Regions from separate parts of the Lysinibacillus sp. NPDC093190 genome, predicted to be linked through region 4. Evidence: riboswitches for the same ligand, from Rfam matches in the RefSeq annotation. Region 4 holds a riboswitch; each other region holds the start of a gene.
What was found. Region 4 has a riboswitch for S-adenosylmethionine ahead of ACQKOF_RS21665 (O-acetylhomoserine aminocarboxypropyltransferase/cysteine synthase family protein). Riboswitches for the same ligand answer to the same signal wherever they lie in the genome.
Positions count from the first base shown of each region.

Region 1: another riboswitch for S-adenosylmethionine. It lies ahead of ACQKOF_RS03685 (cyclase family protein); the one in region 4 lies ahead of ACQKOF_RS21665 (O-acetylhomoserine aminocarboxypropyltransferase/cysteine synthase family protein).
Region 2: another riboswitch for S-adenosylmethionine. It lies ahead of metA (homoserine O-acetyltransferase MetA); the one in region 4 lies ahead of ACQKOF_RS21665 (O-acetylhomoserine aminocarboxypropyltransferase/cysteine synthase family protein).
Region 3: another riboswitch for S-adenosylmethionine. It lies ahead of ACQKOF_RS03105 (Na+/H+ antiporter NhaC family protein); the one in region 4 lies ahead of ACQKOF_RS21665 (O-acetylhomoserine aminocarboxypropyltransferase/cysteine synthase family protein).

Region 1 is NZ_JBNNVG010000003.1:31,362-39,590, reverse strand. It holds gene ACQKOF_RS03725 (VOC family protein) at 1-298, opposite strand, end outside; gene ACQKOF_RS03720 (GNAT family N-acetyltransferase) at 393-677, opposite strand; gene ACQKOF_RS03715 (hypothetical protein) at 1,103-1,378, opposite strand; gene ACQKOF_RS03710 (aldo/keto reductase) at 1,606-2,451, shown strand; gene ACQKOF_RS03705 (winged helix-turn-helix transcriptional regulator) at 2,535-2,918, opposite strand; gene ACQKOF_RS03700 (MFS transporter) at 3,029-4,213, shown strand; gene ACQKOF_RS03695 (SMI1/KNR4 family protein) at 4,277-4,828, opposite strand; gene ACQKOF_RS03690 (hypothetical protein) at 4,985-5,395, shown strand; SAM riboswitch class I at 5,543-5,647, shown strand; gene ACQKOF_RS03685 (cyclase family protein) at 5,748-6,485, shown strand; partial or broken gene ACQKOF_RS03680 (IS1182 family transposase) at 6,652-8,211, shown strand.
Region 2 is NZ_JBNNVG010000004.1:11,303-19,531, reverse strand. It holds partial or broken gene ACQKOF_RS04770 (hypothetical protein) at 1-70, shown strand, start outside; gene metA (homoserine O-acetyltransferase MetA) at 143-1,078, opposite strand; SAM riboswitch class I at 1,237-1,347, opposite strand; gene ACQKOF_RS04760 (nucleotide excision repair endonuclease) at 1,542-1,913, shown strand; gene ACQKOF_RS04755 (TrmB family transcriptional regulator) at 1,986-2,768, opposite strand; gene ACQKOF_RS04750 (TSUP family transporter) at 2,894-3,676, shown strand; gene panF (sodium/pantothenate symporter) at 3,910-5,397, opposite strand; gene ACQKOF_RS04740 (YhdT family protein) at 5,397-5,660, opposite strand; gene ACQKOF_RS04735 (sugar nucleotide-binding protein) at 6,142-6,846, opposite strand; gene ACQKOF_RS04730 (methyl-accepting chemotaxis protein) at 7,064-8,229, opposite strand, start outside.
Region 3 is NZ_JBNNVG010000002.1:226,659-234,887, reverse strand. It holds gene ACQKOF_RS03125 (PA2928 family protein) at 1-804, shown strand, start outside; gene ACQKOF_RS03120 (PadR family transcriptional regulator) at 941-1,258, shown strand; gene ACQKOF_RS03115 (DUF2812 domain-containing protein) at 1,258-1,803, shown strand; gene ACQKOF_RS03110 (DUF3951 domain-containing protein) at 2,264-2,422, shown strand; gene ACQKOF_RS03105 (Na+/H+ antiporter NhaC family protein) at 2,590-3,885, opposite strand; SAM riboswitch class I at 3,994-4,101, opposite strand; gene ACQKOF_RS03100 (hypothetical protein) at 4,369-4,716, opposite strand; gene crcB (fluoride efflux transporter CrcB) at 4,746-5,075, opposite strand; gene crcB (fluoride efflux transporter CrcB) at 5,069-5,434, opposite strand; partial or broken gene ACQKOF_RS03085 (hypothetical protein) at 6,008-6,210, shown strand; gene ACQKOF_RS03080 (hypothetical protein) at 6,463-6,753, opposite strand; gene ACQKOF_RS03075 (ABC transporter ATP-binding protein) at 7,465-8,229, shown strand, end outside.
Region 4 is NZ_JBNNVG010000036.1:39,270-47,498, reverse strand. It holds gene ACQKOF_RS21690 (GNAT family N-acetyltransferase) at 1-294, opposite strand, end outside; gene chrR (class II chromate reductase ChrR) at 454-1,185, opposite strand; gene ACQKOF_RS21680 (succinate CoA transferase) at 1,470-2,990, shown strand; gene ACQKOF_RS21675 (DASS family sodium-coupled anion symporter) at 3,139-4,620, opposite strand; gene ACQKOF_RS21670 (glycerol-3-phosphate acyltransferase) at 4,804-5,436, opposite strand; SAM riboswitch class I at 5,873-5,986, shown strand; gene ACQKOF_RS21665 (O-acetylhomoserine aminocarboxypropyltransferase/cysteine synthase family protein) at 6,104-7,405, shown strand; gene ACQKOF_RS21660 (hypothetical protein) at 7,801-8,187, shown strand.

The DNA.
Region 1 (8,229 bases), on a different contig from region 4:
CTGCCTTTTTAGCTAAATCAAATACTTGATCAACTTCTTCTTTAGACTTTCCGTTATAAGCAAGTGTAATACCGTTAAAGCCATTGCCGATTGCTGGTGGATTTGCTTCATTAATATCTTTTACTAAACGGTCAAGCGGAAACAGTGAGATTTTTGTCCCTCCATTATTAAAGAAAATAACATCCGGATTTGCTTCCTCACCATAAACAATTACTTCAAACCCCAGACCCTCTCGATAAAAACTAAGAGACTCGACCATATCTTTTACACCCAACGTAATTAGATTTAAACGATTCATCTATCCATCTCCTTTATAAAAGCATCAATTACTTATTCTATCCCAAGCAGCGAATACCCTTCCACCTTCTAGAAACCGTTTATTTTACTTCTGTCTATATACTTTTTGTATAAGCCATTCTTAATCCACAGCGCTCCATATTATTTTGGCTGATGGATGCAAATTTCGCGTGACCTATCATTAAACTACAATTTTGTTGAAGAGCTTCGTTAATACGAAACTGTATTAACGCTTGGTGAATCCCTTGATTACGGGCTTTTGTCATTACAGCAGATGCGGCTAAAATGGCTGTTCCATCATTTATATACAAGGAGCCAATACCAACGTCCTCACCTTCAAGAGAAGCGATATAAAACGACCAACCTGGCTTGTCATACAAAACTTTATCTTCATTCAGTAGAAAAACTCCCACCTCTGAAGGTGGTGAAATGAGTGCGGTTGCGGTTCCTTTTCAGTGGGTGTTCAAACACCTACTGAATGAAGATAAAGCCTCCGGCGGATGTCACGGATTTTGAAAGGAATGAATTGTGCGAGCACAATTCAAAATCCGGACGCAATTACGCCAAGGCGAAATTGATTATTCGCTGTGACACTTTCTGCTAAAAATGCTGGCATACCAAAACCTTCAACATAGATATTTCCGTAACGATCAAATTCGGCTTCATCGATTTGTCTTATTTTAATAAAAGAATTCTTTGTTTTCCCTGCTATCTCTCCATTTAGCTCACAATATAATGTTGCATGAAAGTCACTCTGAAAAAAACCAACGCTATGTAACTTTTGTAGCGAAGTAGCATTTGCATATTAAGGGGCTAAATCAAAACGAGCTGGTATTTCTCTTGTTCTATAAAAGCTAAGGATTTTATCTATCGTATTCTCCGAAATAAAACTATCGCCCTTTACCACATTGTAAGAGGGACCGGGAATGTTTTTAACGGTGAAACCATAGGCACCATCAAATTGACCAACCTCAACTCCCATTGCATTGTTCTGAACTTCCTTAATTGCATTCAGCCTCGACTCAAACATCTTGATTTCCGTCATTTCAAAGTGATCTGCCAAGTTTTTCGTTATTACCATGCATTATTCACCTACCCCACAAGATTTACTTTTCTACCACTAATTGTAACCTATACAGAGGACCGAACCACGTAAACTAATAAAATTTCTTCTTGTGAACCATTGATATCTCACAAAAGTAACCTCCACGTTTCTATGAAACTAAAAAGTGCGTACTTTTTTTTGCAATGGCATGGAAGCATAATAAAAAAGCAACAAAGAACAGATGAAAATTGGAGGACAGAAAAATGATTAATCATTTACAAGATAAAATTACATTAAATAACGGCTTACAAATGCCTGGTATGGGTCTAGGCGTATTTCAAGTACCGAATGATGTTACAGCAGAAATGGTGAAAAATGCGATCGAGGTTGGTTACCGTAGTATCGATACTGCTGCTATTTATGGTAATGAAGCAGGGGTTGGTGAAGGTATTAGTCAGGCACTAGCAACTACTGGTTTAAAACGTGAGGATTTATTTATTACATCAAAAGTATGGAACGATGGCTTGAGCTATGAAGAGACAATTGCAGCATACGAAGACAGCTTAGAAAAATTAGGGCTAGATTATTTAGACCTATATCTCATTCATTGGCCAGGTAAAAATAAATTTGCAGAAGCTTGGAGAGCACTCGAAGATTTATACGAGCAAGGGAAAATTAAAGCTATTGGGGTATGTAACTTCCAAGTTTCGCACTTACAGGATCTTCTTAAAATAGCTCGTATCACACCAGCTATTAACCAAGTGGAATTACATCCACGATTACAACAAACTGAGGTACGTTCATTCTGCGAAGAGCACAATATACAAATGGAAGCTTGGGCACCATTAATGCAAGGTGGACTTCTTGAAAATGAAACTATTTCAAAAATAGCTGAAAAATACGGGAAATCAAATCCTCAAGTTATCTTACGCTGGGATATTCAAAATGGTATCGTCACAATTCCAAAATCTGTGCGCAAAGAACGTATGATTCAAAACGCTGATATTTTTGATTTCACACTAACTGATGAAGAGATGGCGATCATTAACGCCATGAACCTAGATCAACGTGTTGGACCAAACCCAGATGAGTTTGATTTTGTCATGTAAACGATAGTTATGTAAACGTGAAAGAGACTGTCTTATTTTCTTAGTATAGAAAACTTTTTTAGATAGTCTCTTTCCAATCTATTTTAAGATGTATGCATCATCGCGATATCTTCATCACGTTGCATTAACAGTACATCTTCACCTTTATCTTGCATCACTTCGATATGTTTTTCACCCCAAGTGCAAAGGATGTTCAGCACAGGGTCCATCTCTTGACCATAAGGTGTTAGCGAATATTCAACTTTTGGCGGTACTTGATTGAAAACCTTGCGATTAATTAATCCAGACTGCTCTAATTCACGCAATTGGCTTGTTAGCATTTTTTGCGAAATGCCTGGAATCAATCGGCGAAATTCATTCGTACGAATCTTACCATGGTGGGTTAGATGACAAAGAACGACCGGTTTCCATTTACCCCCAATTACTTCAAGAGTGGCTTCGACACCAATATTATAAACTTTTTTCATTGTAAACCCCCTGTAATATTCAAAAGTAACTAAAAGTACCCTACGTAACTTTCTGGCATGTATGAATATTACTATACACTATACAAAAAATCAAAGGAGATATTAATAGAATGAAAAATACAAAAGTGCCGAATGCAAAACTAACATTACTCGCACTTGCGATCAGTGCTTTTGGTATTGGCTCTACAGAATTTATAAGCGTCGGACTTCTTCCATTAATTACAGAAGATTTCGGTATAACGTTAAGTACTGCGGGTTTAACCGTATCCATATATGCACTAGGTGTAACTATTGGTGCACCGCTTTTAACAGCCTTAACATCGCGCCTTAGTCGTAAAAATGTATTGCTGCTCGTCATGGTGCTTTTTATTATCGGGAATTTACTTGCAGCTCTAGCACCCTCATTCTCATTACTACTTGCCGGCCGTGTTATTTCAGCATTAGCACATGGCGTGTTTATGTCTATTGCCTCTGTTATCGCTGCAGATGTTGTGGCACCTAATAAACGAGCAAGTGCAATAGCTATTATGTTCACAGGGTTAACAGTAGCAACTGTGACAGGTGTCCCATTAGGAACTTTTATTGGACAAGTTACTGACTGGCGAATGTCGTTCATTTTTATTGTCGTTATTGGTATTATTGGATTAATTAGTAATGCTCTGCTTGTGCCTAGTCAATTATCGAAAGGCAATCCAATATCTATTCGCGATATCGGGAAAGTATTAGGGAATATACGAATGCTATTAATTCTCTTTATTACAGCAATCGGATATGGTGGCGTGTTTGTAGTGTACACATATGTTTCCCCTATATTAGAGCAATATATGGGCTATTCACCTCAAGCAATTGTCATTATATTAGTTGTATTTGGTATTTGTGTTGCTATCGGTAATACATTAGGTGGTCATTTTGCAAATAATAACCCTTTACGTTCTATCTTTATTATCTTTATTGGCTTAGCATTAGCACTACTCGGCATCGGCTTCTTTTTAGAATCATCGTTTATTGGATTAATGATGGTCTTTATGATGGGGCTATTTATGTTTATGAATGTACCGGGATTACAGCTTTATACCGTTCAACTTTCAGAAAAATATATACCATCAGCTATCTCAATGGCTTCAGCATTAAATATTTCGGCCTTTAACATTGGTATTTTTCTAGGTTCATACATCGGGGGATTCATCATTCGCCACCAATCATTAGCGCATACACCTGTATACGGATTCTTCATGGTGATGCTTGCCGCTGCTACTACGTTCCTATGGTTAATCTTCGATAGAAACAAACAATAGGTACGTTGCTTATAAGTAAAAAAATGCGAGGAAGGTGCTGTCTAAAATGCCCCTTCCTTTTTGCTATTTATTAGACTCAAGGAAAGTATCATCAAAATATGCCTTGAAATTTGGATACAGATAGTCTAATGACGATTGAATATCGGCATCATCATCAAATAAAATTTCATGTTCAATTTCATATATTGCACAATTTTCTTCATCAGCATTATTATTTAAATCAATACAAATTATTTTTCCATACTCTGTATCCCATGTAAATGGAAGATATCCTAAACTACATAATGATGGATTAAACATATCCCTTACGTTATTTAAAGGTTCTTCAATACTTTGGTCAGGTATTACACCAAAATAATGATGATACGTTGAAATAAAAGCTTTATACCATTCGGGAAAATTAAGTCCGAACTCTTTTTCTAACGTTTGAATATCTTCCTCTGTTACAGTGGAAGGAATCATTCTCCACATAGACCACTCTGCATCGATATCAGCTACTTTCATTTCTTCAGGTACGTCAGGGCACATCCACCTACAAAATCCTTCTTCAGACACCTGATTATAACGTTCATAGTAAACTTCAAAACCATTTTTTATGTATGCACGAATATCCATCTTAATAACTCCTTTTGAAAAAGAATAAATTGGTCAAGATTTAAGCCATTGAACTGAGCCCCTTTTACTCAGGCTTTTCAAAGCAGTAACCATTAACACCGAAAGTCTTTGTTGTACATAATATAGAGTATCAGCTATAGGATAGGAGGAATTTAGTTGTATTACAATCCTTATCCGTATTTTGTCTATCCTAATTATTATCCAGCATGGGCAATGGCAAATCAACCAACTACTCAACTACCTTCTAGACATCTAGCAATGCCAACAAACCCAACAAATAGAAGTCCATTTCCACCCGTCAATACAAATAGATTGAAGACTTCTGCGAAACGGATCAAGGCTATTATGCAGCAAGCACAATTACTTACAGATAAAATTGATGAATCCGAGCAATTTGCACATGATCTTATGAACGCAGCACAACAATCAAATAAAACAGAAGTTGAAAAATTAATTGCGTTAACAGGTATTACTTTAAAATTCGAAACGAACTATACACCAGATGGATTTCATATAACATTTACTGATAAGAGCTGTTGTAAGCTAACATTAATTTTGAATTGGTGAAGAGTTGGCCCTTTAAAGAGGGCCCTCTTTTTTTGCCTTTAGCATCTTTATGAATTTTAACCATGTATCCCTATTGAACTTGTAAACTATAAATAAATATGCTAAAGTGTTTGTAAACATTATTTCTGAAAATTCTTATATCGCATTTTCTTATCAAGAGAGACGGAGGGATTGGCCCTATGAAGTCTCAGCAACCAGCCTATAGGTATGGTGCTAATTCCAATTGGCGAAATTTAGCCTTGAAGATGAGAAGACTTACTTTAGTTGTTTTGCACAAGAGTCCTCTTTCTACAAGGAGGGCTCTTTTTTATTGTTGCATCCAAAAATAATTAAAAGAAAGCAGGAAGATATTATGGCAAACGAACTTTTACAAGCAATTCAACTATTGAAATCGAAAGAATGGGTGGATTTAACACATACATTTGGTCCTAATTCGCCCCACTTCTTTATGTTTGATGATGCAAAATTTGAAACATTATTTTCCCATGATGATGGCTTCTTTGCGCAGCAATTCACTTTCCCTGGGCAATACGGAACACATATCGATCCACCTATCCATTTTGTGCGAGATACGCGCTATTTAGAAGAATTGGAGCTAAAAGAACTAGTCCTACCACTAATCGTTATCGATAAATCTAAGGAAGCCGAAATTAATAACGACTTCACATTAAGTGTTCAAGATATTCTTGATTTTGAGGCTGAATATGGGGAAATCGAAGCAGGTACCTTCGTTGCGTTGCGTACGGATTGGAGTAAACGTTGGCCAGATAAAGAGGCTTTCAGTAACAAGGATGCGGATGGTAATAATCATATTCCTGGTTGGGGATTAGAAGCATTACAATTTTTATTCAACGAACGAAAAGTAAGTGCTATTGGCCACGAAACTTTTGATACAGATTCAGCAGCTGATTTTCGTAAAAATGGTAAGCTAGATGGCGAATATTTTGTGCTTGAGCAAGATACTTACCAAATTGAGCTTATGACAAATTTGGATAAGCTACCTCCAAAAGGCGCTGCTATATTCAATATTGTGCCAAAGCCTGAGAAAGCCTCTGGATTCCCTGTGCGTTCATTTGCAATATTGCCTTAATATAGCAAAAGGGGCTGGGACAAAACCCATCTCTAAACTAAAAAGCCGGTGAAATTTTACGATCAGTAAAATTTCACCGGCTTTAAATTTTTTTCATAAAAAAATAAGGACCACTTCTGATAAAATTAGGTCACCACAACAAAATTATACAGAAAGAAGGATCCTTATGTTTAAAGATTATAACATGAATCAATTAGTTTTGCCTTTAGATTTAGAAGTGAAGTTACAAAAGAATGATATTGCCTTCCATGTCCACCATTTAGTCGAAAGTATCCCGCCCGAAGCGTTTAAACTATTCCTTCGAAATGAGGGCTGTCCTGCCTACCATCCACGCATGATGCTTAAAATTATCTTATGTGCCTACACGCAATCTGTCTTCTCAGGGCGCAAAATTGAAGCGCTTTTAAAAGATAGTCTTCGGATGATGTGGCTAGCTCAAGGGTATGAACCAACCTACCGCACAATCAACCGATTCCGTGTCCATCCAGAGGTGAAAGAGTTGATTCGTCAATGCTTCGTTCAATTCCGCTGCCAGCTGGTACAGGAAGAATTAATTGATCAAGAAGCTATTTTTATTGATGGAACAAAGATTGAAGCGAATGCGAACAAATTTACATTCGTGTGGAAAAAGTCGATTGAGAAATATCATAACGGACTAATTGAAAAGTCAAACCAGCTATACGATGAGCTGCTTGAAAAAGAAATCATGCCAGAAATTGAACGGGAAAATGAAAAGGAATTAGCATTGGAAGACCTCGCTCAAATGGTCGAAAAAGTAGATGAAGTGATTTCTGAATATGATCGAAAAATTGAGGACTCATCGGATGTAGCAGAGCGAAAGGCTTTAAGAACGGAACGGAAATTCCCAAAGCTAGCTCGCAAACAATTAATCGACTATATTGAACGCAAACTAAAATATCAAAGAGACTTCGAAATCTTTAACGAACGAAATAGTTATTCGAAAACAGACCCGGATGCGACATTTATGCGTATGAAAGATGACTATATGAAAAATGGTCAATTGAAGGCAGGTTATAACATACAAGTGGCTACAGAAGGTCAGTATGCGTTTGCCTACAGTATTTTTCCGAACCCAACGGATACACGTACATTAATCCCATTTTTAGATGAAATCGAACAACATTATTTTAAGTTACCAAAACACATCGTCGCAGATGCCGGATATGGCAGTGAACAAAATTATGATGATATCCTTTCCAATCGTAAGCGAGAAGCCTTAATCACGTACAACATGTATTTAAAAGAACAGAAGAAAAAGTATAAGCAAAACGAATTCAATACAGCGAACTGGGATTATGATGAAGAAAATGATCGATACACTTGCCCAAACCAACAACAGCTTGTATTTAAATATCGTACCACGAAAACGGATAAGTATGATTTCACGCGTGAGTTTAAGGTATACGAATGTGAAGACTGTTCCGGATGCCCCCTCCGTTCATTATGTACAAAAGCAAAAGAAGGAAATAATCGTAAGTTAATGGTGAATGAGAAGTGGGAACAACAAAAAGAATATGTGAGAGCAAAGCTTTCAGAAGAAAAAACGAGTACCATTTATCGTCAACGCAAAATTGACGTGGAACCAGTTTTTGGATTCTTGAAGGCTAATTTGCGTTTCACTCGATTTTCTGTACGAGGAAAATCGAAGGTTGAAAACGAGATGGGCCTCGCATTAATGGCCGTGAATTTAAGAAAATTCACAGCCATTAGCTAAGAGCTATAT
Region 2 (8,229 bases), on a different contig from region 4:
TACACAGAATGATAGCGATACCGGCAATACCCCAAACAGTGATAAAAATAAAAATTCTCCAGAAAGTTAATAGCATAGTGGCGTATAAAAATGATGACCCTGTAATAAAAAGGTCATCATTTTTAATAGCTATTAAATAGCATTATATATGATATTCAATTTCATCAACGAAATCCCACTCGTATGGTGTTTCTTGGTATACGTAGTAGTTCAACCAATTCGAGAATAATAAATGTGTATGGGCACGCCACGTATTTATCGGTTCATTTGCTGGATTATCATGTGGGAAGTAATTTACTGGTACCTCAATATCTAATCCTTTCGCAACATCACGACTATACTCATCAGCTAAAGTTGTCGCATCATATTCAAGATGGCCAGTAATCATAATGTTTTTATTATCCTTTGATTGCACAATGAAAACACCAGCATCTTCTGAATAAGATAGTAATCGTAAATCAGGATGGTTAAGTACTTCATCAATTGATACGGATGTATAACGTGAATGTGGTGCCGTAAATGAATCACTAAAGCCACGTACTAAATCCACCGTTAAATCCGTAATGACATGAGAGTATACACCTGAGCATTTAGCAGGAAGCTCAATTTTACCGATACCGTAATGATGGTATAACGCTGCCTGAGCACCCCAACATATATGTAAGACTGATGTTACGTTTGTTTTGGACCAATCCATAATTTCTGAAATTTCCTGCCAGTAGTTCACTTCTTCAAATGCCATTTTTTCTACTGGTGCACCCGTAATAATCATGCCATCATAGCGACGATGACGAATTTGATTAAACGTCGTATAAAATAATTGCAAATGTGATTTACTAACATTTTTCGATTCATGTGTTGCCGTATTTAAAAATGTAATATTCACCTGTAACGGTGTATTACCTAATAAACGTAGTAATTGCAGCTCTGTTTTTTCTTTTTCCGGCATTAAATTAAAAATTAAGATATTTAATGGACGAATTTGTTGAGTTTTCGCTCTGTCCTCTTCCATAACGAATATTTTTTCCTCACGTAAATGTTCTCCAGCTGGTAAGTTTTTCGGAATATTAATTGGCATCTTGCATTCCCCTCTCTTTAATTTCTCTCTGTTAAAATCATTTAGTGCTTTAGTATCAATGCACGGGCCCTGCGCAAAGTTGATTATGTCAAACGATGAAATTAAAAAATCCCCCTCATTCCATGTGAGATAGAATGAGAAGGATTTTTCCACGTTCACTCTTATCTCTCAAAGGACAAATCCTTTGCTGGAATTAGCACCTTTCTAACTTTTGTTAGAGGTTGCTGAAGCGTCATCGGGCCAAATCCCTCAACTTCTCATGATAAGATTATTTAATTAAAAAGAATTGTAACATGAACAATTAAGAATATCAATAATACATAGAATATTTTGTTATTAATCATGCATGTCATTAGGTAATTTGTTTAACACTAATCTTGAATGTTTACATTATGATTTGATGGTAAACATGCTGTATTTATGTTAACATATACCTTTAGTAACAGAGAGGAACGTGAATAGTTTGATTAAAATTGAATTTCCAAAACCAGATTTAGTGATTCGCCAACGCGAACAAGATTTAAAGCCAGGTGATGTACCAATCACACCGTACCATGGTTTTATTGATTTCCATAAAATCACACGTGAAAACGGTGGTATTTTCTTATTCTACAATGAAGAGAACGAACTATTATTTGTCGGTAAAGCACGTAAAATTCGTCAACGTATTAAAAAGCATTTCGAGGACAATGTATCACCGATGAAAAATCATCGTAATGAAATTTTCAAAATTGAAGTGTATGAAGTGGAAGATCCAATGGAACGTGAAATTTACGAAACATACGCGATCAATTCATTCCGCGCTAAATACAATGTTGATAAAGTTTTTTATTAATATTTAAAGAAAAAAGAATCTGCTTGCCCTCTGTAATGTACATGACGGCTAGCAGATTCTTTTTCAATACTTTCATTCTAAGAAAAAGGCTTTACGTTCTTTAGTAATCCATTCCTCAAGCTCCGTATCATCGCGCTTTAACAGTCGATTGACAAGCACGTCATGCCATATATAATCTTCTAATAAATAGATATGAACAGGATCATTTGTAATAAAAGCCGTTTCTTGATTTGACGGTGAGTGACCATAAATCATTTGCTTGCCATCTATCGATAAAATAAACCAATGAGGTGTAGACGCATTCCTCGTATAGCGAGTGATACGGTGTTGGTCAATGGAAGCTAAATGGTCCTCCACATACAAGGTAATTCCATGAACAGGGATATGTTTCGCGACCTCATGTATATCTTCTAGCAATTCTTCATACATATCTTCCCACATCGATAATAGTACTTTTTTCTGCGCTTTTTTTAATAATGACTGACAGTAATTGACGATTGCCTCTTTTCCTTTTAGCGTGACAACCTTATGCTCCGCTTCCTGCTCTTTTATTTCTAATTTTTCTAATTGAGTACTGATTGACGTAAAATTCGATTGCCAGCGTTGCTGAATTTGTTGTAAAAACACAGCAACAGGAATGGAAGAGTAAGTCGTTTGATCGACAGTTTCTTCTTTTAGTACTAACCCTTTTTCAACGAGTACATCAAGTATGTCGTATATTCTTGCACGTGGGATACCGGAATTTTTACTTACTTGATAGGCACTCACATGACTATTTTGGACAAGTGCAGTATAGGCCTTTGCTTCATATTCTGTGAATCCCAGTTCTTTTAATTGGGCGATTAATAATTCCATCGAATCCCTCCATTTCCTCTATTATAAGTTAAGGCTATGAAGATAAGCCAACGAAAAAAATAGTCTTTACAGTTACGTTAAATTTAGTTACTATTTCAGTAGTAACTATCTAAAGAGGTGTAAACATGCTATTTGATGTAGATTTAAATGTAGTCATATTATTAATATCTTTTGGATTTTTAGCCGCCTTTGTGGATGCGGTCGTTGGAGGTGGTGGCTTAATTGCATTACCTGCCCTTATGTTTGCTGGTTTAAATCCAGCAGCAGCCGTAGCGACCAATAAACTTGCCGGTACAATGGGATCTTTGACATCAACTATTTCCTTTTATCGTTCCGGTCAGTTAGAAATTCGTTCGGTTATCAAATACTTTCCTTTAGCCTTTGTGGGATCACTTTTCGGAGCTTGGACTGTACATTTAATCAATCCTGAATTACTAAAACCACTTATGCTCCTAATGCTTGCTGCTGTTGCAATCTATACAATCTTTAAAAAAGATTGGGGTTCAGTAGCTGCGGTCAAAAATTTAAAGTTTACACACTTAGTTTTATTCATGCTGTTGTTATTTAGTATTGGGTTTTATGATGGGTTTCTTGGTCCAGGAACTGGCTCATTTTTAATTTTTAGCTTTTTATTAGTCGGCTTCGATTTCTTAAAGGCTGCAGGAAATGCTAAATTTCTAAACTTAGCAAGTAATTTTGCTGGTCTTTTAATGTTCGCCTACTTAGGTCAGATTCATTATGTTTATGGATTACTGATGGGTATAGCTCAAATTGCCGGTGCAATGGTAGGCTCGCGTGTTGCGATTAAAAAAGGTAGCGGTTTTGTCCGCGTATTGTTTATTATCGTAACGATTACATTGCTCACTAAAAATGCTTATGATTACATCAAAAACGCCGTAGATATCTAGCTCTACGGCGTCTTTGCTTGTCGACAAACTTTGGCGTTCTATTTCTTTAATTCGGAGAGGCTTTCCGTCGCTTCAATGATTCTTTCCGTCGCTCAGGAGAGGCTTTCCGTCACTTCAAGTTCTTTCCGTCGTTACAGTGGTTCTTTCCGTCACTTCGGAGGTTTCATCCGTCGCTTCAGAGGGTCTTTCCGTCACTTTGAACTTTCTATCCACGATTTTGGACAGTCTATCCATCATTTCGAACATTCTATCCGTTGCTTATTGTCTACAGTAAAAAAACTAAACAACTTTTCATCCTTAAATTTATGGCTCGTTAATAAACTAACAATAACAAATATCAATAATGAAGCGACTATCGGAATTGTCACAGTATGCATGCCAAAGACAGAAGGATAAAAACGATCTATGATAATATAAAGGATCATACCTGAAATCATTGACGCAATAGCACCATACTTATTGGCTTTTTTCCAATATAGACCTAATACGACGGTCCAAATAAAGACTGCCTCAAGTCCGCCAAAAGCGAATAAATTAAGCCATACTAATAAATCTGGTGGATTTAGTGCAAAAACGACGACGGCTAAACCGATCACTGTTGTGACAATAAAGCTTGCACGCTTAATTTCCGTATCATTAGCTGTTGGTTTTATATAATTTAAGTAAATATCTTTCACTACTGTAGAGCTTACAAGCATAAGTAGCGCGTTGACTGTAGACATCGTTGCTGCCATGGGTGCTGCTAAAACAATGCCAGCTAAAAATGGCGGCAAAACCTTTAACGTCAGCAGCGGCATTACTTTATCACCAATCTCAATGCCTGGTATTACTGGACGTGCTAAAACACCAATTAGATGCATCCCAAACATAATTGTCCCTATGGCAATAGTGCCAATGATAATGGCTAAATGCATGCTTTTTGAATCTTTATAGCTCATGGCACGAACAGCGATTTGCGGAAGCCCCACAACTCCAACACCTATCAAAATCCAAAATGTAGAAACGTATAATGGCGTTAATTCACCTTCTGCTCCAAATGGAGACACAAGATTCGGATTCTCAGCGACAAGTGAGGTCATAATATTATCGATTCCTCCACCAGCGATGATTGTCCCAATTAATAAAATAATTGTTCCAATGACCATAATCGAGCCTTGCACCGTATCCGTCAATGCAACCGCACGGAAGCCCCCAATAATAACATAAACTAATACGGAAATCGCAAAAATAAAGAGTGCAGTTGTGTAGTTTAAGCCCGTTAATGATTCAATTAATCGAGCACCACCTACCCATTGTGCCATCATTGCAGAAAATAAAAAGATAATGATGCTAATGGCTGATAGGATGACTATGGCATGACTCTTATAGCGCTCACGTAAAAAGTCTATTAACGTGATGGCTTGATAACGTCTTGCGATAATAGCAAATTTCTTCCCTAAAATCATTAAAACAAAATAACCTGCAGGAAGCTGCGCCATCGCCAATAATACCCAGCCAAGCCCTTTCGTATAAGCAACGCCTGGACCACCAATAAAGCTACTTGCACTACCATACGTAGCAATCATTGTCATCGCAAGGATGAAGCCTCCCATTTCACGACCACCAAGGAAGTATTCCTGCAAAAATGAATCGGAAGAGCGTATATACTTATTTGACCAGATCCCGATACCAAAGATGATGACTAAAAATAATAACAGTGGAACAATAACTTGCCAGTGCATTATTGATCCACCTCCTCATCGTCAAATGGTACCTCTTTGAAAAAGAGTTTCATGACGACCCAGATTAAAATAATCATAAAGCATGTCCCTGCAATACAGCTATAGAAAAACCATGCAGGGAAACCGAATACATACGTATAGCTTGTTGGATCACCAGAGCCTAGTCCATAGGCAAAGCCAAACCAAATCGCAAAGTTGACGATAACAAGCCCGATACCGATAAGCGCCTCTCGATGCGCAATTTTAAAGCGTTGATCTTTCAAAATACAGTCCCCCTAACCTACTCTATTTTACTGATATGTTTGTATTATGGGAACCTTTGTGAAAAAAATAAATGCAAGTAAGAAAATTTGATTAAATAAGAAGTCATCGTTAAAAAAGATTGTAAAAAACTGACTCTCCTCTTTTCCAAACCGCTTTTCACTCGGGACATCATTCAGATTATTTCTCATTGCCCTGATTTAGGACCTGAGTAGTTCTCCAAAATTAAAAGGCATGAGTCCGATACAGAGAACTCATGCCTAACGGCGTCACGTCACTATGCCAATGGATTATTATTTATGACTACTGTTTATGTTGTTCTAGTTAAGATAGATGTCATCAAGATAAATTTTCTCAAGATTTGTATTTAACAACATCTCAACACTGAAATAATACTTTCGTTTGCTTTGGAGAAAATTTGGCATATCCTGACGATTTGATTTCAGCGCGAAATAAAATTTCTTGTCAGTTTCCTCGTATAAGTTAAACCGTAAAATATCCTTTTTTGTCTGAAAGTCCATTTATCAGCCTTTCAAAAAACGTTGCTTGGGTCATCGTATCTATCGAGCCCAAATGGAATATCCCCTTAAGTTTGTTATCGATTATATACTTTAATTGTTTGGCTAACTGCGTGTCTAATAAATTATTACATTCCAAATTGCTGTAAACATCTATTACTTGATTATCTTCAATACCTTTCTTTATTAGGTTCATTCTTGGGGAATTCTTACCCCAAATAGCCGGGATTCTAATAATAATTGCACGTTCTCCTATTATTTGTTGCAATGTATTTTCACACTTAATTTTAAAACTGCCGTAGTCTGACTCTGCAAGGCAAGAATCTGATTCAAAATGGGGTTTTGAAAAATCTCCATCGAATACGTTGGCAGTAGAAAAATAATACAAAATGCCTTTGCTATTCTTTAATTCTGTCGCCAATTGTTTATGGAACTCCAATTGTTGATTGAAATCTCCTCTTAAGCAAGATATGACAATATCAGGATTGATTGTTTTAAGCATTTTCTTGAATCTATCAATTTGTGTTATGTCTAATTGAAATTGCTTTTCTCTAGGTAGGTTCGTGATAGAAGAAGAATATGTCCCATACAGGTCAAAATCATTTTTATATTCTTCGATTATGGCTTTACCAATAAGACCACTTGCTCCAAGAATTAATATTTTGTTCATCTCAGTTTCCTCCCCATTTTATATTCCCTACACTCCACTTTAACATAAAAATCCATTTATTAAAAAACACTCCTTTTTTCAGGAGTATTCGTTTAGTATATTCTATCGTTTAGTGTAAACTGTTTCTCCTTAACGTCTAATTGTTAAGTAGGAGGAGTTAATTTTTCCTTTTCTTGAACCTTAAATCGTTAGACTATCAAGCGTTTTTTCAACAACATCAATATTGGAATTTTTTTAGTAAACTTTGAAGCTCGTCTGCCTGTTGTGCCATCTCTTTCGCTGAAGAAGCCATATTTTCTATGAAAGCTAATTGCTCCTTCGCTGTTAACGTCACATGCTCCGTACTTTCAGTTGCCTTACTTGCAATGCGTGCCATTGTTTCTGTTGAGGCAGTAACTTCTTCAACACTTGCGGACATTTGCTCCGTTACAGCAGAGATGTCATGCAACTGTGTACTAACCCCTTTAATCGACTGCATGATCTTGTGGAAAGCCAGTTTTGTATCATCAACAACATCCATACCTGCTGCAGCTTCCTTCGAGTTACTAGAAATAGCCGTAATTACATTGGCCGTATCATTTTGAATAGAATGAATGAGTGATGCTATTTGATCGGCAGATTCCTTTGATTGTTCAGCTAATTTGCGAACCTCATCTGCAACGACAGCAAAGCCTTTGCCTTGCTCACCAGCACGAGCCGCTTCAATGGCTGCATTTAAAGCTAGCAAATTCGTTTGATCGGCGATGCTTGTAATCACATCAACGATATTACCAATTTGCTGTGACTGATCACCTAATATACGGACCTGTGCCTCTACATTGCCAGATGATTCATTAATAATTGTCATTTGATTCAATACACGATTTAAAGAGTCATTGCCTTGAGTAGCCTCATCACTCATTAAATCTGCAGCATCTGACACAGTTGAAGCGGTTTCAGCAACTTGTTGGATGCCAACCGCCATTTCCTGCATGGCAGTTAGGCTATCACTTGTGCTATGTAATGTAGTTTTTGAACCATCCGCTATATCTTCTAATGTTGATGTTAGCTGTCTTGTCATATCCGCCGTTTGCTGCGATTTAGTTGTTAAGCCATCAGACGATAAATCAACCTGTTTAGAGGATTGGGCTATTTGTTGCATTAATACTTTTAAGCTTGTCAGCATTTTATTAAAGGATTGCGCAAGCTCACCTGCTTCATCCTTGGAATTAATTTGTAGCTGTTTTGTTAAATCTCCTTCTCCATCCGCAATGTCTCGTAGTTGATTATTTATTTCACGCAGCGGTTTCACAAATGCTCTTGTGAAAAGGAAACTGCCTAATACAGCAATGACAGCTCCGATGAACAATACAATGAGAAGCTTACCGATAAATGCAAAAATAA
Region 3 (8,229 bases), on a different contig from region 4:
ACAGGTAATGGCATTACGCAAATTATTTCACATCATCAAATTGTAGCAATTAATTTGCAAACAGGTGAAAAACAGTGGACGAAATCTTCTTCAAGTAAAGAGACACTCATTGGCATTTTTATGGGCGGACTTCTTGTTCATCATCGTGATGATGAATACGGAAAACTTTCACTCTTGGATATTCAAACTGGAAAAGAAAAGCTCTCTGAAAAAGAATTTACAGAAAAGCATAAACAGTTAATTGATGTTTTAGATAATGGTTCCCACAATATAATCATGTTGCAAAATAATCTTTATTTAGAGGGTGTCGATGGAAAATTTTATCGCTTTGATGGCAAAAAATTAACTGAAGATAACAAAGCTGAAAAATACCTTTCTACAAAATTTTTCATAGAATCTGATATTCCAGGTTATTTTGCTTCGCACAATCAACCGTTGGAGAATTATCAAGAGGTTCGAGAATTTAGTAGCAATGTATTAGCTGAACCTTCTATTCAAGCATACAAGAATCTTGAGCCAGCTGTGTTAGATGTTGATCTGCAACAACAAAATGCCATTGTTTCTTATCGACAAACGAAGCGAGAAAGTGCAGACAGTATCGTATTATCATATGATATGAAAAACCATCGCATTATTTGGGAAGAAAATATAGGTGTCGTTAACGCTGAGCAAAAAAAACCAGGTGTTCGTACTTTAGAGAACTACTATGCGATTCAAGCAGGAGATGAGTTTTTATTGTTAGATAAGGATACGAAAAAAGAAATGTTCAGATATCAGCTACGTTGGAATCGCCCAATTCGGTGAAAATTACAGAGCATTGTATTATTTATCCTCTCCAAGTAACGACTTGGCGGGGATTTTTTATAGAGTTGCTCTGTATATCATAAAATGATATATTATTTAATGATATATCGTTTTGTGATATATTGGAGGTGTAGACATGAAATCATTAGAGCAGTTAACAGATTCTGTTTTTTATATTATGGCTGCCTTAACAGAGCCTCGACACGGCTATGCGGTCATGAGTTTAATAGAGGAGACAACAAAGGGTACTTTCGTAGTTGGTCCAGCATCCCTTTATACAATTATAAAAAAACTAGTAGCTGAACAGCTTATTCAGCTACACGATGATTCGGATTCTCGCAGAAAGGTCTATGTCTTAACGGATAAAGGTCGAGAAATATTGCTCGAAGATATCGAAAGAAGAAAGGTTATGATTCAGTTGGCAGAGCAGGGACTACAAGGGGGGCAAAAATAGTGAGAAATAGGAGATATATGGAATCATATGGTTTAGCTTTTTCTGAGGAGCGCGATATGAAAAAATTAAGCGAAAAAGCAGCAAAGGGCTGGCATTTAAAAAGATTTCGATTTGCTGGCTATGGGCTAGAGAAGGGTGAACCAGAAGACGTAATTTTTAGTATTGATTATCGTAAATTACGGAAGGATGAAGAAGAGGAGTATTTTGAACTATTTGCTTTCGGTGGCTGGACACATGTTTGTTCTAGTGCAGATATGCATATTTTTAAGGCAGCACCAGAAACTACACCCATTTATAGTGACGCTGAGTCTTCTATTGATAAATTAGCGCGTCTTGCAAAGCCTGTAAATCTAGCAGCATCCATTGCTCTTGCTATAACGATGGTTTTGTGGGTATTTATGACATTTACCACTGGGATAATTCAACACATTGCAGAGCAAGGATTTACATATTCCTTTGTTTTTACTGTTCCAGCAGTGATGACTTCTGGTGGAGTTTACTATCATATGTGGAAAAACCTACGATTGAAATCTAAGCATATATAAAGAACGAACAGCTGAAGCTTATCAGCTGTTTTTTCATGTTGTTGAAAATTAGTGTGTCAATGAAATTATGCTATTAAATAAAGTAAGGGGGTTCGGCAAAACGAGGGGATTGATTTCCGTTCCAACTGGGGCTTTCCTGGGGGCGTCGGGGAACAGATGTTTTTTGTACGAAAGCGAAGTGCAAAAAAACAGCAACTTCTTTGAAAGAAATGGCACGGCGAATGCCTGCAGTAATGAAGTTTTTGCTGAAAAAGAAATAGATGCACCGAACTACAGGAAAAACTGACTTATTGTCGAAATATCATATAATTAAGTGTGTTTTGGGATAATTATTTTTACAATCTGAGCATGTCCAATGTTTGATGACAATATAATAGTACAGTTGCCTACATTAATTGGTAGTACGCCTACAAAATAGGAAAACCATAACTAACTACTTGGTGAGAAAGGATAAGATGGAATGAATATTGGGAATAGCGTTGCGCTTATTGTAAGTCTGATTTTTTCAAGCATTTTGGTTCGTGCAATTTATCGCGTTTTTGTGAAAAAGAAAGTACCTACTATGACCTATACACCATATGATGATGCCATGAATGGAGGAGGAAAACATGACAATTGAACTTTTAAGTGAGTGGTTCAATCCTCAAAAAGTACGGTAATTTTAACAGGTGCCAACTTAATTTAATTAAAGCGAGCTTGCAGACTTGCCTCAAATAAAAAATCCAATCGTTTTGATTAATTTTTTTTCAAAACAATTGGATTATTTTAATGTAAAATCACTACTTTTTAAAGTGATGAAGTTCGGGCTTTCTTTTCTTTCGGGTATCCGATAAGGATAGCGATAATTCCACAAATTCCTATAAGGATTGGATAGAAAGAGTATTGCAGCATGCTCACTGGCGATATTCCAGCTACGCTTGCGGCTGCCAGGAATTGGGCTCCGTATGGCAGTATGCCTTGGATCGTACAGGAGAAAATGTCTAATATACTTGCAGACTTTCTTGGCTCAATCCCATACTGTTCAGCAATATTTTTTGCAAGCGGACCAGCAATTAAAATAGCAATCGTATTATTGGCCGTAGATAAATTAGTTAGGCCAACTAGGCCAGCAATGCCAAATTCAGCACCTTTTTTCGATTTAATTCTTCGTGTCGCAAGGTGAAGCAGAAAGTCAATTCCTCCGTTAAACTTAATAACCTCCACCATGCCAGCTATTAATATCGCAAGAAATGCCATTTCATACATGCCTGCCATTCCTTCACCAATCTTTTGGAAAAGGCTCATTAAATGATAGCTGCTATCCGCTAAGCCAACAGCCCCAGCGAGAACAATCCCAAATGCTAGAACAAGGAAAACATTCATTCCAGCTAACGCTAAAATAATAACCAAAACATAGGGAATAATTTTTACCCAACTATAGCTTAAATGTTCCACTTGTGCCGTTTCACCCATTGTGATAAACCCTAAAATAATGCTCGTTACAATAGCTGCCGGCAACACAATCCAAAAATTCACTTTAAATTTATCCTTCATTTGTGCACCCTGTGAACGAACAGCAGTAATTGTTGTATCTGAAATAAAAGATAAATTATCGCCAAACATCGAACCGCCAACAATCGCTGCCATTACTAAAGCCATGGAAAGGTCGATATGCCCGCTTATCCCAACTCCAATTGGCGCCAGTGCAACAATCGTTCCTACCGATGTACCCATTGACAGGGAGATAAAGCAGGCAATGATGAACAGGCCTACGACAAGCAAGTTTGGTGGAACGACCGATAAAGCAAAGTTAACAGTGGAGTCCACTGCCCCCATGCCTTTTGCTACCTCTGAAAAGGCCCCAGCCAAGAGAAAAATAACAACCATCAGCATGACATTTAAATTACCTGCGCCTTTGCAAAAAATATCAACCTTTTGCGCAAACGATTCTTTTCGATTCATCGCCAGAGCCACAGCGCCTGAAATGGAAATGGCTACAATGACAGGAAAGGCATAAAAATCACCTGTAATAACCCCTGAACCAATAAATAAAATCAAAAAAACAACAAATGGGATCAGCGCCCATGGATTCCCTTTCTTCATGTCTACCTCCAAAAAATAAAATTGGACACGTCTTTTGTCCATTCTTTTTACGAAAAAAAGGCCTCTTCTTGTACCAACAAGAAGAGGCCTTATATCTATAAAACACTCCTCTTATCTATCAAGCCTTTGCCTGCTGGATTTGGCACAGTAACTTAAATCATAAGTTCCGCTGCCGAGATTTCATCGGGCCAGTCCCTCCATCTCTCTTGATAAGAAGCAAAAATATTATTCTTTTTTCACAATAATAAATATTAAAATAAAAAATCAATATTTGCAACATATTTTTATTCAAACTTTACTTCAAAGTTACATTCTGAAATATTTATGGAGGAAATTTGAACAAATAACAGGGATCAGAGGATAGGAAACTGCGATTTTTTGTATGCTATAGAAATTTGATGAAACAATTGAAGGGAAAATAAAAGAAGTGTTGAAACAATTGCAACTTTAAAAGGAGGCGTCCCTTGAGACATCGAGAGGCGCCTAAAACATTTGTGGTAAAAACTCCGTCATAAAGCGTTGATTTTTACGCAGCCATATTTTTAAAATCATACGATGTGTTAGAAGTCGTTGTCTTTTATGTGGTCTAGACTTTGCCTCTATTAAACTTTGAAGTAGAATACATGTTTCTGTTGCAAATGCTTGAGGATCAACGAGGACGTCTAGTTTATAATCGATTAACTGTGCAGCCTGTACCTTTGCAAGTAATTGAGCAAAGCGGGTATTCATTTCTGGAAAGTTTTCTTCTAGTTCTAGGTCGATTAAAGTATATAGTGTTTGTTCAACTTCAACTTCAAGCGCTTGTAATTGTTCGATTGATGGCTGTGTCACAAAATCACCTCTATTTCTCAAAAATGCTACTACACAAGGAAAAAGCCAAGTGCAGCGAAAAGTAAACCGAATAAAATTGTAGTGCATATATAAACAATCGCTTGTCCCCATTTTTTCTGCTCCAAGAGCTGTAAACATTCAAAACCAAATGTTGAAAAAGTCGTATAGGCCCCTAAAAAACCAATCCCTATAAAATGCCAAATCCAATCACTAGGATGTAATGCAAATAGAAAGCCAAGTGCAAAAGAACCCGTTATATTGATTAAAAATGTTGTCCATGGGTATGTATGGACAATCAATTTTCCTAGATAAAATCTCGTTAGTGCACCCAAAAATCCACCGATACCAATAATTACCATACGATGCGCCCCTTTGCTAGCTTAAATCCTAGCCATGCACAAGCTAAACCGCCAAATACACTCACTAAAATATAAAAACCGGCTTGTAGCCATTTACTATCCTGTAAAAGTAATAGCGTTTCTAAAGAAAATGTCGAAAAGGTTGTAAAGGCACCAAAAAAGCCAGTACCAATTCCTAAAATAATAGGCGTACGCTTTGTAAACATTGTAAATAGCCATGCTAAACAAAAGCAGCCAATTAAGTTTATGCAAAGTGTCGCAAATGGAAAACCACCGTTATTTGAAAGTGCTAGACCAAGGCTGTATCGACAGATGGCACCCAAAAATCCGCCAATTCCAATAGCTATAAATGATTTCAAAGTAAAGACTCCTTACTAAAATGTCTATATTAAAAAGTGTATCATGAGATACCCATTTTCGATATATTTCTGTAGTTATATGGATTCAAATATATCAAAGAGAGCTCATATGGAGAATGCCATAACCCTTTTCATTATATCTTATACCGTTTTGCCAGCTTTGGTTCAAATGTTTTTGTTCTATAGTTTATTTTGACTTCTTGAATATTATATATATTGTCGACTAATATATTTCCTGCCAATATACTTCGTAGTTAATGTCCCTATATCATCTCTTAATATGTATATAACTAGCAAGGAGGCGTAATTATTATCTCAGTAGTTCGGAACGGGAAACTCTTTAGTATTCAAACACTATTACACCGTTGACTGAAAATCCATTTAGGGAAAACCCGTCACTACTAATTAATAATTAATTACTAAATAATAAATTACTAAATAATATTATTATTGTTATAGAGCTGGTGCCTTGGAAAGCACACAGTAAAATTCAAAACAGCGAAAGACGTTTCAGTTTGGCGTGCGTGTCTCTTATATTCAACTTGCTAAGGACGTAGATGGTGGCATTGGGATATTACCAGTACACCTATAGTACAGCTCCAGGACTGCCGATGGATGTTAGAGTGATCAAAGATGGACAGCATTTTTACACCCTTAATGGAAATCAGGGAACAGTCTCCGTATTTGCTATTCAAGAGGGTGAAAGTCTAATGGCTCGCAGGGTTAGCTATTCTTTGATTTTATTGGGAAGTTGGGCGATAAATTTAAAAATTTAGGCAATAAATTAAAAAAGTTGGGCAATAAATTAAAAAAGTTGGGTGATAAATAAAAAAAGTTGAGCGATAAATTAAAATAGTTAGGTGTTAAATTAAAGTTGGGCGATAAATTTAAAAATTAGGGCGATAAATCTTGAAATTGCTCCGATAAACCTTTAATTTGTTCCGTTAAATTGATTTAGACCCTACTTAACACAAGTAGTGTAACAGGCGAACGTGTTTCTGTTGGAATCATGTCATAATTTATTATTACTATAATTGACCTTTAACATTGTCAATGACAGTAGCAAAACCTTTATTGGCATCAAGACTTTCCGTTATTGTAAAAACATATCCATCTGGATCTTCTAAAGATAATTCTTTTGCATTCCATGGTTGAACTGTCGGTTGTTGAATAATATTCGTTTTATTTTCCAGTGCGGCTTGATAAATACTATGAATATCACTAGAGAATAAATTAATAATGACTGAGTCAGAAGTGTTGACTTCTTCGTCCTTCAATAACATTATGTCTTGGTACTTTGCACCTCTTAAGTGTGTCATTGAAGTTGTTCCGTTAGCATCTGGAAAATCAAATACTGAATTGAAATTTAACTTCCTTCAGTGGGTGTTTGCATACCATTCCTTTGACTTTTCAATATTTCTTACTTTTAGCTTTACAAATAAGGGCATTTGATAAAATTCATTCATGTTTACTTCCTCCTTTAGGTTCATACAAACTAACCATAAAGGTTTACGTGGCGTGAAAGTCAATACAAAAAGTTGTAGTTTTAAATTCTAAATTTTAGTTTTTACTTTTTGTCCTAGATTTTTACTTTTAGCAATTCGCTGCTTTAAAGCGTTAATTATTTCCTGAAAAACGTAAAAAATAATAGTGAGTTAGTTGACAAATATTTCTAAGGTGTGATAATCTTCAAGAACACTATAACATTCTTAAGTAAAGGAGGGCATGACGATGTTAATTTTACCAGTATCATATCAAAGAACAACTGCATACATTGTCCATGTCTTCTAACATTTTATTTTACATTACAATAAAAGGCATGGGTAACTCCTTGCCTTTTATTAAGAGACGCATGCTCTTTTTTTGGGGGTATGTGTCTTTTTTTTGTTGCAAAAAAGGGTTGTAGTGATAACAAAAAAGGGAGTGCGTGTGTATGCGAAACAAAGTACAAAAAATGATTTTCATCAAGAAATTTATGGATAGTGGGTAGCAAAGCTTTAACCAGCACTAGAGAAAGAAGGTTATAACGTATGTTTGATGTTTTAAGTAAATTAAGTTGGTTTTTTAAGAAATACTGGAAGCAATATACAATAGCCGTTTTGCTATTAATGATAGCAAGTGGCTTAGAAGTTGTTCCACCGTATTTACTAGGGTCAATTATTGATATATTGACTGCTGGAGAAATGACAACAGCTCTTTTAACGAAGTATATTTTGATTTTTGTGGGTATCATGATTGGGGGGTATGTCCTTAATTTTGTGTGGCAATTCAGATTATTTGAAGGGGCTATTAACCTAGAGAAAATTTTGCGTCGAAACCTTATGCAGCATTTTTTGCGCATGACACCGACGTTTTATGAGAAAAATCGTACCGGAGATTTAATGGCCCGTGCGACGAATGATTTAAACGCAGTGTCGTTGACTGCTGGCTTCGGGATTATGACACTGATTGATTCCACTATTTACATGGGCTTTATTATTTTTGCCATGGGTTTTATGATTTCGTGGAAGCTTACTTTTTTTGCAATGCTGCCAGTGCCGATCATGGCCATCCTTATTCAATATTTAGGGAAGATTGTGCATGAACGCTATATGAAGGCGCAAGATGTTTTTGGAGAGCTGAATGATAGTGTTCTAGAGTCGGTTGCAGGTGTGCGAGTTGTACGGGCATACGTACAAGAAAAAAAGGACGAAGCAAATTTTGCAGAGATGAGCGAGATTGTATATGAAAAAAATATGCATACCGCAAAAATTAACGCCTTATTTGGACCGATTACAAAGGTCGGTACTGGGATT
Region 4 (8,229 bases):
ATACTGTTCAAAAATCACAAAATCGTATATAAAACCTTCATTAGGATTTGTAGGCGCCTTTTGTGAAATCCAAATCATTCCAACTAAGATATCGTTGTGAAAGATAGAGAATAAATGATTATTCTCGGTCTTCTCATTTTGTGGTAGTAGTCGTTCAAATGATTCCCTCGACAAGTCAATCGCTTTATCTTCACTCCAATTTCCGGAAGCAATCTTGTCTTTTGCATAGTCTTCAATTGCATAACTGATATATTGTTTGAACTCCTCTTGGTTCATAGGTTTTAATGTAATCAATTTATTTTCCTCCTATTCTATTTATTTAATTTTAGCATCTTTTTAAAATTTCCCATAATTGATACTTGAAACTGCGCATCGTACAATCCAATTAAAAAAATATAAAAAAAGTGGAGTTATTATCATAAGATAGTAACTCCACACAGCTTGTTGATGAATTTATTTCCAATTAAAACCCTTTTTCGCTAAGAAATCTTTGATATGAGGACGGCGTTGTTCAATTAAAAAATCAGCCATTTGCTTTGTCCAGTTATCAATTTTTCGATTGGATGAGCGATTATTATAGTATGCTTCCATTGTGTCGTTGTAAGCTGGTAAAAGCTCCTCATATTTTTCTGTATTGTATTCATTTTCATGTAATACTGCTGCGACAGGTAAACGAGGTTTTACTTCATTGCGACGAGCAGGAACCCCAATTGTTAAGCCGAATAGTGGGAAAACATAGTCAGGTAGATTGAATAATTCGCTTATTTCTTCAAGCTTATTACGCACTCCTCCAATGTAACAAATTCCATATCCCATAGATTCTGCGGCAACGACAAAGTTTTGAGCGAATAATGATACATCGGCTACTCCAACAAGTACGTTTTCTGCCGAATCAGCTACAATGTCTACACCTTCTAATTTACCTGCTGATTGAAGGCGCTTAAAATCTACACAGAAGACAAAGGCACCGCCAGAAGTTTCGTATTGACGAGGATTACCAGAGAGCAATCCTAATTTTTCTTTTTTCTCCGCATCTGTTACCCAAATTACACTATAAGCTTGTACAAAATGTGATGTAGCAGCCATTTGTGCAGTAGCAATTAATTCTTCAATAATTTCTTTTGAAATCGGATTCCCATCATAAATACGAACCGAAGAGTGGTTCCGTAATAATTCTTTAACCATTTATAAAATCTCCTTTTCCCCTTTATATATATCAAAAGCATATCACGCTTCTTCTTCAAAATCGAATTTTTTCGATTTTGAAGTTATTTTCAGATAATTTACGGATGTATAAAATCTCTCGTAAAATAAAATATTCCGTTAATTATAGATTAAAAATTCTAAATAGTTTAAAATTATGTATGGACGGTTTATTTGGTTGAATTTCTAATAATTGGATGTCTATACCAGGTGGATTAAACCGAGTAATTAGTTGGATAAAAATAAAGTGGGATGGAGGAATAAGGATGGCAGAAAAGTTGGCGAAAAAGCTTCGTAATGAACAGCTACGGAGCAAGGTTGTAACAGCAGAAGAAGCAGCATCTTGGATTAAGGATGGTATGGTACTTGGGATGAGCGGGTTTACACGTGCTGGTGATGTTAAAGTGATACCTCTTGCACTTGTGGAGAAAGCTAAAAAAGAGAGCTTCCAGGTAGATGTATATACAGGTGCATCACTTGGCCCAGAAGTTGACCAATACTTAGCGGAAGCTGGCGTTATTCGTAAGCGTGGACCTTTCCAAGCGGATGCTGGTATTCGTAACAAAATCAACAGTGGTGAAATCACATTTGTTGATGCGCATCTATCACATAATGCGGAGTTAGTACGTCAAGGTATTATTGGTCCTATTGATTTTGCGATTATTGAAGCGACAGCTATTACAGAAGACGGCTTACTAATTCCTACAACTTCAGTTGGTAACTCTCCGATTTTTGTGCAAGAAGCAGACCAAATAATCATTGAGTTGAATGTAGCTCAGCTTGATGCATTAGAGGGTGTCCATGATATTTTTGTACCAGGACCACAGGGGAAACGTGATCCAATTCCATTACAAAATGTATCTGATCGGCTTGGCACAATTGGCATACCACTAGATTTAGATAAAGTAAAGGGCATTGTAATTTCAGATATTTTAGATGCGCCATCAACGATCGTTCCTGCAGATGAAGAAACAGATATTATGGCCAATCATTTATTGAATTTCCTACGAGAAGAAATAAAAGTAGGTCGATTAACAACAAGCTTAAGACCAATTCAATCAGGTGTAGGCTCAGTTGCAAACGCCGTTTTATTAGGTTTTAAAGATTCTGAGTTTGAGAACTTAGAAGTATATTCAGAAGTACTGCAAGACGCAGTATTCGAATTAATTGATGCAGGGAAGGTAAACTTCGCATCTGCTACTTCTATTACCCTTTCCGAGGAAGTTGGACACCAAGTTTATAGTGATTTTGAAAAGTATGCAGATAAACTAGTATTACGTCCGCAAGAAATTTCTAACCAACCAGAAATTATTCGCCGACTCGGGTTAATTTCTGTTAATACAGCACTCGAAGTGGATATTTATGGGAATGTGAATTCTACGCATGTTTCTGGCACGAAAATGATGAATGGAATTGGCGGCTCCGGAGACTTTGCACGTAATGCACGATTAGGTATTTTCGTCACAAAATCTTACTCGAAAGGCGGAAATATTTCTAGTATCGTTCCAATGGTATCGCATGTAGACCATACAGAGCACGATGTAGACGTTATCGTAACAGAGCAGGGAGTAGCAGACTTACGTGGGCTTGCTCCAAAAGAACGGGTTGGGCTCATTATCGATAACTGTGCACACCCGGAATATCGTGAGCAATTATGGAAGTATTTTAACGATGCCAATGAAGCAACAGGTGGACACCATACGCCACACGAACTAGAAAAAGCGCTCTCTTGGCATGTGAATTACGCAAAAAATGGTACGATGAAGAACCCTGCTTTATCGAAATAATAAAAATAAAAGCCTTGAAGGACAGTTGACTTGTTCCTTCAAGGCTTTTAATTGTTAATAACGTAATCCCGAAAGCTTGGGTAGCTCTGGAATTTTGATCGGGTAACCCCCCGAAGTGCTCAGGTGTAAAAAAAACCCTAGCTGCTTCTTACAATAAGCCAACCCATTTCCAATACGTTGCGGAAAATAGAAGAACTAGGATGTATCCAATAATCGTTAATGGAATACCAGATTTTAAGAAATCCTTTGTTGTAAATGCTCCTGTACCATAGGCAAGCATATTTTGCGGTGCACTAATAGGTAAGAGGAAGCCAAAGCTAATAACGAATTGTTGCACGATAACGAAACCAACCTGATCGACATTAGCCGTTAATGTTGAGGCTAAAACGATAAATACTGGTATAAGCGCAGATGCTAAGCTTGTTGCACTTGCAAAGCCTAAATGAATAAGAATATTAAATAAAGTGACAAGGGCAATTGTTGCAAGAATTGGCATAGAATCTAAACCAAGTGAACCGAATACTTTATCAGATAACCACGATGCACCTTTAGTATTAAGTAAGACTGTTCCTAGCATAATTCCTACTGCAAAGACGATAATTGTCCCCCAAGGAATATGAGGCTCAACTTGCTTCCACGAATAGACTCCGATTTTTGGCATTAATAAAATGGCGATTGCAACGATTGTGACGGTTGTCGTATCGAATGGGTGGAGTTTGCCCTCCGCAGCCCAGAAAAATAGTAAAACTACCGATGTGATGATTAATCGAATTTCGGGAGCTTTTAATGGACCAAGTTCCGCAAGCTGTTTTTTGATTACTTCTTTACCACCTTCAATATTACTTGTTTCAGGCTTAATTAGTGTAATCATAATGAAAAATAGAGCCACTGACATGATGATTGAGAAGGGGGCAGCGTAAAGTAACCAAGCACCCCAAGAAATATCTACACCGAATTGTTCTTTGATGAAATTTAAAGCGACCATATTTTGAGCTGCTGCCGTTTTAATACCGATATTCCAAATGGAAACAGCTTGTACAGAGGTAATGACTAGTAAAGCAGCAAGTCGACTATCACGTGGTAAACCAAATGCTGCTACCATTCCGAGTAGTATTGGAACAACTGCGCCTGCACGTGCAGTAGCAGAAGGGACAAAGAATGCGAGTGCAATAGATACTAAAATAGCACCGAATACAATGGCTTTCGTTTTTGTCCCAACTAGTGAAAGTATCCATAGCGCAAGACGTTTATGTAAATTAGTAATTTGCATGGCTGCAGCTAGGAAGAGAGCTGCTGCTACTAGTGCAACTGCGGAATTACTAAATCCGCTTAATGCTAACTTTAATGCATCCGATGTTCCTAGCGCTCTCGTTGGATCTTCCATTGACGGAGCTAACCCTAGGAAAATTGTAACGAGAGCAATAATCATGGCAGAGCTAACGGGATAGGATACTGCTTCTGTAATCCATAGGATGACCGCGAAAGCTAAGATAGCTAAGGCTCGTTGTCCAGCTACAGGTAAATCGCTGTTGTTAGGTAAAAAAGTAATGATGATTAATGAAGCGAAGGCCAATCCAATCCATAGCGGCTTCAAATTACGTTTTGATTTTGCTTGTTCAGAAGTAGACATACTTTTTCATCCTTTCTATTACAATTTTCTATAACATCGGCTAGTAAAATGCTTTATTAAGAAAGTTAATTTGTCTATTTATTGTAAAAAAACTAGTATGTGAAATACCCTCTATTTATAGCGATAATGGGCAGTTACGAGAAAATATGCGGTCATAGAAAAGACAAAAATATCCAAAATATATTATTTTTTCTTTTTGAATGCAGAAGTCACTTTAGGCTCAGTTCCTATCATCAGTCGCTTAATATTTTCGATATGCAAAATGATGGCTAAACCAAAAAGTAATAGGGCTATAATCGTTGGGCCAACCCCAGGAATCCATAGATAAGTGGCTGTACAAAAAACGAGATAAAATTCAAGTACACCGACAATTAAATAGTTCGTTGCGAAAGATAAAATAACAAATAAAATGAGTGCAAATAAGCCAATTTTCCAATCAATCGCAAGTAATATCCCTATGATTGAAGCAGTTCCTTTACCGCCATTGAAGCCCATATAAAATGGGAAATTATGACCTAGAATAACACCAGCAGATATGATATAGAGAAAGAGCCAAACTTGTACTTCTGTTAATTGTGTTATATCTGCTAAATAGACATGTGCACCGATTATAGCTATAACGCCTTTACCGATATCGATCAGTGCAACTAATATGCCGTATTTCCATCCAAGTGAAAGTGTTGCATTAGAGGCACCTGCATTGCCATGACCAGTCTTTTTTAAATCTACCCCGGATAAAAACTGAGCAACTTTAGAGCCGTGAATACAGCCAATCAAATAACCAACAAGAAGAAAAATGATAACGGCTTTTATCATAAAAATCCTCCTTTCTAATAAGCTCATCACCATAGCGTGAGGTTGATTTCCATCCCTACTGGGCGCTTTGTTGCTGACGCTTCACTTTCGCACAGATAAAACATTTGTTGCTGACGCTTCACTTTCGCACAGATAAAACATTTGTTGCTGACGCTTCGCTTTCGCGCAGATAAAACATTTGTTGCTGACGCTTCGCTTTCGCGCAGAGCAAAGCTTCCTGGGGGCGTCCAGTCTCCACTCAACTGATATAAAGGCATACATTTTAAAAAAATTGCATCCCTAACTTTTGATAAAAATTATAAATATCTAAAATAGTGTATGCGTTCGTATTACGTAAAAAAGCAGACAGAAGTTTCGGAAAAAATAAAATTTTAGTGTTGACAGAGAAAAAGTCTATGTTTATACTTTGTAACAACGATGGAAATTGAATCTCATACTCTTATCAAGAGCGGCGGAGGGATAGGCCCTATGATGCCCGGCAACCAGTAAGTGACGAACTTGCTAAGGTGCTAATTCCTACAGATTCTTACTTGGATCTGGCAGATAAGGGGAGGAAAACTTGCAACCGCAACCCTCTTCTTAGCTGAAGAGGGTTTTTGTTTTCTACTGAAAAAATCCTCCTCATCTCCGGTACCATCGTAAAAAAATAACCATTTGGAGGTATACAATGACAAAATTTAAACCAGAAACATTGCTGTTACACGGTGGCCAAGAGCCAGACCCGGTAACAGGATCTCGTACAGTACCCGTATATCGCTCAACGGCTTTCGTTTTTAAAGACACTGCTCATGCGCAACGTCTTTTTGCCTTAGAGGAAGCTGGCAATATTTACACACGAATTACAAACCCAACTGTAGATGTTTTTGAAAAACGCGTCGCTTTATTAGAAGGCGGTACAGCAGCAGTAGCACTTTCATCTGGTGCAGCAGCAATCGCGTTTTCCATTTTAAATCTTGCAGGGGCAGGCGATGAAATTGTTGCAGGTAGCTCTTTATACGGAGGTACTTATAATTTATTCGCTAACACACTACCAAACTACGGTATTAAAACGATTTTTGTAGACGAAACAAATCCAGAAAATTTCCGAGCAGCTATTACTGATAAAACAAAAGCTGTGTTCGCTGAAATTTACGGTAACCCAAGTTTAAAGGTATTAGATATTGAAGCGGTAGCAAATATAGCACATGAAAACGGCTTACCATTAATTATTGATAGCACATTTGCTTCACCATATGGCTCTACACCAATTGACTTCGGTGCAGATATCGTTGTTCATTCCGCAACAAAATGGATAGGCGGCCATGGTACAACTTTAGGTGGCGTTGTAGTAGATGCAGGGAAGTTTGATTGGACTCGTGGGCGTTTCCCAGGCTTTACTGAGCCAGATGCTTCTTATCACGGTTTGCGTTATGGTATTGACACAGCAGATGCTGCATTTGCCACAAAACTGCGTGTGCAATTGCTACGCGACTTTGGACCAACATTAAGTGCCGATGCAGCATTTAATTTATTACAAGGTTTAGAAACGCTGCATTTGCGTATTCCTAAACACAATGAAAATGCATTAGCGGTAGCCGAATATTTACGAAACCACCCATCTGTGGAATATGTAAATTACAATGGCTTAGAAGATTTTGCTACGCATGATTTAGCTAAAAAATATTTAAGAAATGGCTTCGGTTCAGTGCTTACATTTGGCATTAAAGGTGGACGTGAAGCAGGGCGTAAATTAATCGATAGTGTGAAATTATTCTCGCACGTAGCAAATGTAGGGGATGCCAAATCGTTAATTATTCATCCAGCATCTACTACACATCAGCAACTATCAGCTGAGGAGCTAATCCAAACTGGCGTAACCGAGTCGCTCATTCGCTTATCCATCGGTTTAGAGGCAGTAGAGGACATTATTGCAGATTTAGAGCAAGCTATTGAACAAGTAACAGCTTCACAACAAAAAGTAGAAGCTTAATAAATAAAACATATTGGCTAATGTTGTAGCGTTTACGTATTTTCTCATTCGATAGGCCTCATTTGGTAATGCGTAAAAGTTGCTGCATCATCCGCTCACCTCATTTGATGAAGTAACTGAAATTTCTTAAAAATAATACCTAGTAATTTTATAAGTATTATTGACTTACTTAATTCCTTGCTTTATACTAGGAAATAAGAAAAGTGTTCGAAGGGCTACCAACCTAGAACCAATTTAAAGCGCCGACTAGTTGATCGGTAAAGTGTTTTCAATCAATGCTCAAACTAAATTAGTTTCATAAGTGCTCCCCCACTTTTGAATATATACGAAGAGGAGTAGTTGCTCAGCCAGTAGCTACTCTTATCTACAAAACTGATGATAAAGGAGTGTTTTAAATGGGAAATGTGTATAGTGCACAAAACATTGCATCTTATCTTATTTATGAGTTAAATGAAGGTCATGTGTTTGTGAACAACATGTCCATTCAAAACATACTTGCGTCAGTTGAGAGTAAATGGCAAGAGATCTTTGGACATTCTGTTTTTAAGGAAGTTGTTTATGTCAACGAGGAAGGCTATACAGTACAAGAAGTTTTCGAAGCTTATGAAGGCTATGGAACAAGTCATATTCCTCTACCTGCGACAGAGTATTATTTAAAATACGGCACATTCCAATTAGTTGAACGTACGTATGCAATACCAAATTTTACGCAGGAGGAAATAAGACTGGTGCAACGAGCTTTAACACAATATCGTTATAAATTGCTAGCCAAAGCTAGTTAATTATCCCTCATATAATTGGGCTCATTCTCTGCTGCTACAGGG